One region of the Bradyrhizobium sp. UFLA03-84 genome, then DNA from elsewhere that is predicted to be linked to it. Evidence: predicted binding sites of a transcription regulator. Region 1 holds the regulator's gene; each other region holds the start of a gene.
The links. Region 1 encodes LexA, which represses DNA repair genes until DNA is damaged. Its sites were predicted from a motif close to TGTTCNNNNTGTGTTCNG; they were not measured.
Positions count from the first base shown of each region.

Region 2: a site for LexA is predicted at 1,158-1,175, ahead of CK489_RS08545 (YifB family Mg chelatase-like AAA ATPase). Genes of this name have one in related genera too.
Region 3: a site for LexA is predicted at 1,454-1,471, ahead of CK489_RS27475 (single-stranded DNA-binding protein). Genes of this name have one in related genera too.

Region 1 is NZ_NSJY01000015.1:185,098-187,364, reverse strand. It holds gene CK489_RS29535 (hypothetical protein) at 61-489, opposite strand; gene lexA (transcriptional repressor LexA) at 744-1,448, opposite strand; gene CK489_RS29525 (molybdopterin molybdotransferase MoeA) at 1,693-2,267, opposite strand, start outside.
Region 2 is NZ_NSJY01000006.1:88,259-90,525, forward strand. It holds gene CK489_RS08540 (MBL fold metallo-hydrolase) at 148-1,119, shown strand; gene CK489_RS08545 (YifB family Mg chelatase-like AAA ATPase) at 1,226-2,267, shown strand, end outside.
Region 3 is NZ_NSJY01000014.1:1,251,900-1,254,166, reverse strand. It holds gene CK489_RS27480 (DUF2306 domain-containing protein) at 142-540, opposite strand; gene CK489_RS27475 (single-stranded DNA-binding protein) at 793-1,284, opposite strand; gene CK489_RS27470 (outer membrane protein) at 1,733-2,267, shown strand, end outside.

The DNA of each region.
Region 1 (2,267 bases):
TCGCTCGAAATCGCTTAGGTCATCCGCCGCCGGATGGTTCATTCCGCGGCGACGATGCGTTCAACCCAAAAACAGCGACGCGAATGCGGAGGGCCGCCGCTCCACAACCTTCGGCTTCTGCTCGACCTGCGGATGCAGCGCCGGCAGTTGCAGCACGCTGACGCGCTGCCCCTCGACGAGCTGGGTCACCAGCACATGGCTGCCGTCGGGGAATTCGACCGCGTCGTGATGGCGATCGGGAACGTCGGGCTCGACTTCGTTGAACACGCCGACGCGGAAGTTCATCGTCTTGGTCCAGATCCAGCGGCTGTCGTAGCGAACGTTCTCGGCGAAAGCGAGCTCGGTGCCCGGCAGCATGCAAACCGCGACGGTCGGATCGTTCTCCGAAGCAAAGCCGCGGGTCGACGTGCCGCGGAAGGTCGTCGTGATCAGCGTCTCTCCGACAATGGCGGGGCGCGATGCCACGGCGTGCAGACTATAGTCACACATCGGATGGCTCCTCATTTCGAGGTAGCGACCCGTGCCTCTCCTTGAGGCATAGGGCCTCTACCAGAGTGGACGATAGCGAACGAGTCTCTGCTCGTTTCTGGGCGATTGTACGACTGGTCCGCGAACGCTCCGATCACAAACACGCGACGCTGCGCGAGAGGTATCGGAGCGCATCGGGCAGGCCGCACGTTACGCTATCCTTCAAGGAACGATCCGATGTGTTGCTCGTTCCTCGCCGCCGCAAGTATTTGCACTCAGTACTTGCGGTAGAGGCCGATCAGCTTGCCCTGGATGCGAACCCGGTTCGGCGGCAGGATGCGCACTTCATAGGCAGTGTTGGCCGGCTCCAGCGCGATCGACGCGCCGCGGCGGCGGAAGCGCTTTAGAGTGGCTTCCTCCTCGTCGATCAGCGCCACCACGATGTCGCCGGTGTTGGCGACGTCGTTGCGCTGGATCAGCGCCATGTCGCCGTCGAGGATGCCGGCGTCGACCATCGAGTCGCCGCGCACTTCCAGCGCATAGTGCTCGCCGGCGCCGAGCATGTCGGGCGGCACGCTGATGGTGTGGCTACGGGTCTGCAGCGCCTCGATCGGCGTACCGGCGGCGATCCGGCCCATCACGGGGACGGCGACCGGACGGTTGCCGTCGTCCTCGGCGACCGGGGGCGTGCTGGTGCGCTTGCCGAGGGTGCCTTCGATGACGCTTGGCGTGAAGCCGCGGCGACCGTTGCCGCCGCCGGCGGAGAGCTCGGGCAGCTTGATGACTTCGATGGCGCGGGCGCGGTTGGGCAGGCGGCGGATGAAGCCGCGCTCCTCCAGGGCGGTGATCAGGCGGTGGATACCGGACTTCGAGCGCAGGTCGAGTGCGTCCTTCATTTCATCGAAGGACGGCGGCACGCCGGCCTCTTTCAGACGTTCATTGATGAAACGCAGAAGTTCGTACTGTTTGCGCGTGAGCATCTCGAGTATTCCCCCCGGTTGATAGCGTCGTTCGATTCCGAGACTCTTCAGTGGGGCCTGCAGGCCGGGCCTGACCTCAGGAGCATGCTGCTTGTTGCAAGCGCTCCCCGGCGGCTTCCCGTTTGTAGACACCAGTACTCGAAACAAATCATGAACGGACACTATATGTTCGATATGTGTTCCGCAACCACTTAATTTCAGGTGAACGTATCAAGCAACGCACCATGAGCGGGCCGCGCAGGCCTCACTCCGGCAGCGTCAGGATCTCGCATTCGCTGCCTTTGGGCGCAGCGGGCGCAAACGGCGGACGCACGAGAAGTGCCCGTGCCGCAGCGAGATTCCCGAGCAGCGACGAGTCCTGCTGCATCACGGGCGTTGCGATCAGCGCGCCGTCTTCGCGCTCTTCGAGACGCGCGCGCAGATAGTCCTCGCGCTGGTCGTTGGCGGCGAGGTCGCGGCCGAGCAGGGCGCTCGCGCGGACATGATGAATCACTTTTCGGCCGCTCAGCGCCCGAATCAACGGCACCAGAAACAGGAAGGCGCAGACGTAGGAGGACACCGGATTGCCGGGCAGGCCGATCACCCGCATCGCTCCCAACCGGCCGTGCATCATCGGCTTGCCGGGCCGCATCGCGATCCGCCAGAACGCCATCTTGACGCCCTCGGCCTCCAGCGACTGCTTGACCAGATCATGGTCGCCGACCGAGGCGCCGCCTGTCGTGATCAGGATGTCGGCACCGCTCTCGCGCGCCCGGCGGATGCCGGCCGTGGTCGCCTCCACGGTGTCGGCGGCAACCCCGAGATCGACGGTCTCGGCGC
Region 2 (2,267 bases), on a different contig from region 1:
CCAGCGCTTTGTCGCGCCTGCGTTCTCCTTATTCTTCTTGCCAGCTTGCGCAGGCGCGGGCAGCATCCTCTTGCCTGTGTCAGGTCAAGCGGCGGGCCAACGCGGGCAACAACGCGAAAATCTCAAAAAATTGTGGAGGAAGACGTTATGACGCTCAATGTCTCACGACGATCCTTGCTCGCGCTCGGTGCCGGTCTCGGCGCCAGCACACTCCTCGGCGGCACTGCACAGGCGCGCGCGCCGAAGCTCGGCACGCAGACTCCCTATTGGCACCGCTTCGTGCTCGGCGATGCCGAAGTCACCGTCGTCTCCGACGGTCCGCTTCCGCTCGGCGATCCCTCCGGCACATTCACCGGCGTGCCGAAGGAAGAAGTGAAGAAGATGCTCTCCGACAATTTCCTCTCGCCCGACAATGTCGTGCTCGAGCAGAATTCGCCGATCGTCAACACCGGCGACAAGCTGATCCTGTTCGACACCGGCATGGGCACCTCGAAGGCGTTCGGTCCGACCACCGGCCGGCAGCAGAAGAGCATGCAGGAAGCCGGCATCAAGCCGGAGGACATCGACGCCGTCGTGCTGTCGCACGCGCATATCGATCATATCGGCGGTATCGTCGGCGCCGACGACAAGCCGCTGTTCCCGAATGCGCAATACTACATCGCGCAGAGCGATCTCGATTTCTGGACCGACGAAGGCAAGATGGGCAGTCCGCTCAAGGACTTTGTCGTGCACGCCCGCAAGAACCTGCTGCCGGTGCGCGACCGCATCGTGTTCTTCAAGGACGGCCAGGAATTCCTGCCCGGCGTGACGGCGATCGCAGCGCCCGGCCACACCGTGGGCCACACCATCTTCATGGTGAGCTCGGGCGGCAAGTCGTTCGCCTTCCTCGGCGACCTCTCGCATCACGCGGTGCTGCTCCTGGAGCGGCCGCGGATGGAATTCTCCTACGACACCGACCCGAAGCAGGCGGCGGCCTCGCGGGTCAAGCTCTTGGAGATGCTGGCCGCCAACAAGACGCCTGTGATGTCCTATCACTTCGCCTGGCCGGGCTACGGCCACGTCGCCAAGGCCGGCGAGGGCTTCCACTATTATCCCGAGCCGATGCAGATGACGCTGTGACGGTTTCCCATCCGGGGACGGCGCGCGTCGCCCCCGGATGTTCTCTTAATGTTCTTGCGCTGGAGAGCCCGCTCCGCTACCTTGGGTGGCGGAAGATAGGGGCAGCATGGTCCAGCGGGTTTCCACCGTCGCGTTCGAGGGGATTGAGGCCCGCGCGGTCGACGTGCAGGTGCAGGTCGCGCCGGGATTGCCGGCGTTTGCGATCGTCGGCCTGCCCGACAAAGCGGTGTCTGAGGCGCGCGAACGGGTCCGTTCGGCGCTGATCGCCTCAGGGCTGGCGCTGCCCGCCCGCCGCATCACCGTCAACCTCGCGCCGGCCGACCTGCCCAAGGAGGGCAGCCATTACGACCTGCCGATTGCGCTCGGCCTGATGGCGGCGATCGGCGCAATCCCGCCGGATGCGTTGAGCGGCTTCACCGTGCTCGGCGAGTTGGGCCTCGACGGCTCGATCGCTCCGGTGGCGGGCGTGCTGCCGGCTGCGATCGGCGCCAATTCGCGCGACGAGGGGCTGATCTGTCCGGCCGCCTGCGGCTCGGAAGCCGCCTGGGCGAGCCCGGACATCCAGATCATCGCGGCGCACTCGCTGATCCAGATCGCCAATCACTTTAAGGGCACGCAGCTGCTGTCACGGCCGCAGCCGAAGGTGCATGAGCGCGAGGAAGCGCTGCTCGATTTGCGCGACATCAAGGGCCAGGAGAGCGCCAAGCGCGCGCTCGAGATCGCGGCCGCCGGCGGGCATCATCTACTGATGATCGGTTCGCCCGGCGCCGGCAAGTCGATGCTAGCGGCGCGGCTCCCTTCGATCCTGCCGCCGCTGTCGCCGTCCGAATTGCTCGAGGTTTCGATGATCGCCTCGGTGGCCGGCGAGATCCGCGACGGCGCGTTGACCGCGCGGCGCCCGTTCCGCAGCCCGCACCATTCCGCCAGCATGGCCGCGCTGACCGGCGGCGGCATGCGCGCCAAGCCGGGCGAGATCTCGCTCGCGCATCAGGGCGTGCTGTTCCTCGACGAACTGCCGGAGTTCGATCCGCGCGTGCTGGATTCGCTGCGCCAGCCGCTGGAGAACGGCGAGGTCTCGGTGAGCCGGGCCAACCATCGCGTCACCTATCCGGCGCGCTTCATGCTGGTCGCGGCGATGAACCCGTGCC
Region 3 (2,267 bases), on a different contig from region 1:
TCCCGGCAAGCCGTTTTTCCCTTCGTTTTTTCATGCACTTACCAGCCGCATTGCAGACTTGCCGCGGGCCAGCTTCGCGCCGCGATCGCAGGCTGGCCAGGACCGGATGGAACCGGCCTCGCGACGCCCTCAATCGCCCAATCAGTGGCCGAAAATCACGGCGTGCATGATCCGCCCAGGCATCAAGGTGAACAGCCCGGCAATGACCAGCGCGCCGAAGAAAATGCCGATCATCGTGAACTTGTGGCTGCGGGCATTGTGGCTCCGCGCAGCCGTCACGCCGAGCACCAGCATGGCCAGCGAGAAGATTGACAGCAGGTGGATCGGGCTCCACGGCCCGACCAAGCGGATCTGATGGATCCAGAACGAGCTCCCGGCGACCACCAGCATCAGGATCACCCAGATCCAGCCCAGCGTCCGGTGCGGCAGCGTGCCCTTGGGTGCGGCGAGTTGGATGGAGCCGAGCACGAAGGCGGCCATCGCGGCGAAGGCGTGGAGCGGGATCGCAGGCGCGGCGTCGAGCAGTGGCGCGAGGCTCATGGTGGCGGCCCTCGGGTGAAGCGCGCGGCCAGTCATCACCCGCCGCAGGCCAATGTAAATATCATTTACATCAGCCTGTGTCAAAGTCAGGGGAACTTGCGTCAGCCGGCCCCAGAAATTGAATACTGGACAACCAACTCTGCAGTTATCCTCATAATCCACATCAGGATCATGCCACCGTGCATCACACCGCCGCCCCCGGAAATGAATCTTCACGGAGCGACAGCATGAGCTCGGTCAAGCGACCTTCGATCAGAACGGGATATCGTCGTCCATGTCGCTGTTACGGCTGCCGCCGCCGGCGGCCACCGCGCGCCGCGGCGCCGAGCTGACCGGACCGGACGAGCCGAAGTCGCTGCCGCCGTCATCGGAGAAGCTGCCGCCTCCACCGCCCCGCCCGTCGAGCATGGTCAGGTTGGAGTTGAAGCCCTGCAGCACGACCTCGGTCGAGTACTTCTCGACGCCGGACTGGTCGGTCCATTTGCGGGTCTGCAGCTGACCCTCGATGTACACCTTGGCGCCCTTCTTCAGATACTGCTCGGCGACCTTGCAGAGGCCCTCGTTGAAGATCACGACGCGGTGCCACTCGGTCTTTTCCTTGCGCTCGCCGGTGCCCTTGTCGCGCCAGGTCTCCGAGGTGGCGATGGACAGGTTTGCGATCGGACGGCCGTCCTGCGTCCGCCGGATTTCCGGATCCTTGCCGAGGTTTCCCACCAGGATCACCTTGTTCACGCTTCCTGCCATCGCATCATCTCCACTCAAAAACCGGGCGTCCGGACATCGGCCGCCACTCTCAACCTTCGCCACTTACATCGCAGGCGTCGTGGATGACCCTATACGCCGGTGCCGGCTCGCCGCCTTTGCCCTCGCGCGGTTATCCACGATATTCGAGATATAGCATCGCAGCCGATCATGTTCCAGTTTTGTTCGCCACAACCTGCCGTAGCAGCGGCGAATGGTGATGGAACGGCGGCCGATTTCGATCCCGGCCGCTCGCGGGTTCGATCGCTCGTTAAAAATACAAGATAAATCAATCGCTTGCCTCAACTCCACTTCTTCCGCGAGTGTGGCTTTTGGGAGACGGCGCTTCCGGTTGAATCAGCGTATAGCTACCACCCATGACGCGGGCGCTCGCGTCTGAGATCGGCTTCGGGACAAGTTGGAAGCCGATCGGGGAGCTGGGAGATTGATGATGAAGAAGTTTTTGCTCGGTACGGTTGCCCTGATTGCGTTCGCCGCGCCTGCCGCTGCCGCCGACCTCGCGGCGCGCCCCTACACCAAGGCGCCGCCGATGATCGCCGCCGTCTATGACTGGAGCGGCTTCTACATCGGCGCCAACGGCGGCTGGGGCTCGAGCCACAATTGCTGGGACCAGGTCCCGGGCGGCCTCTTCATCGGATCGGATGGTTGCCATGACGCGACCGGCGGCGTCGCCGGTGGCCAGATCGGCTATCGCTGGCAGGCCGGCGCCTGGGTATTCGGCCTCGAAGCGCAGGGCGACTGGGCTGACCTGAAGGGCAGCAACGGCAGCCTGGTGTTCCCTGGCCTCTTCACCAACCAGAGCAAGATCGACGCCTTCGGCCTGTTCACCGGCCAGGTCGGCTACGCCATCAACAACGTGCTGCTCTACGCCAAGGGCGGTGCGGCGCTGACCGACAACCGCTTCAACACCTACTTCACGCCGACCGGCGTGCTCGCCGGCAGCGCCAGCGACACCCGTTGGGGCG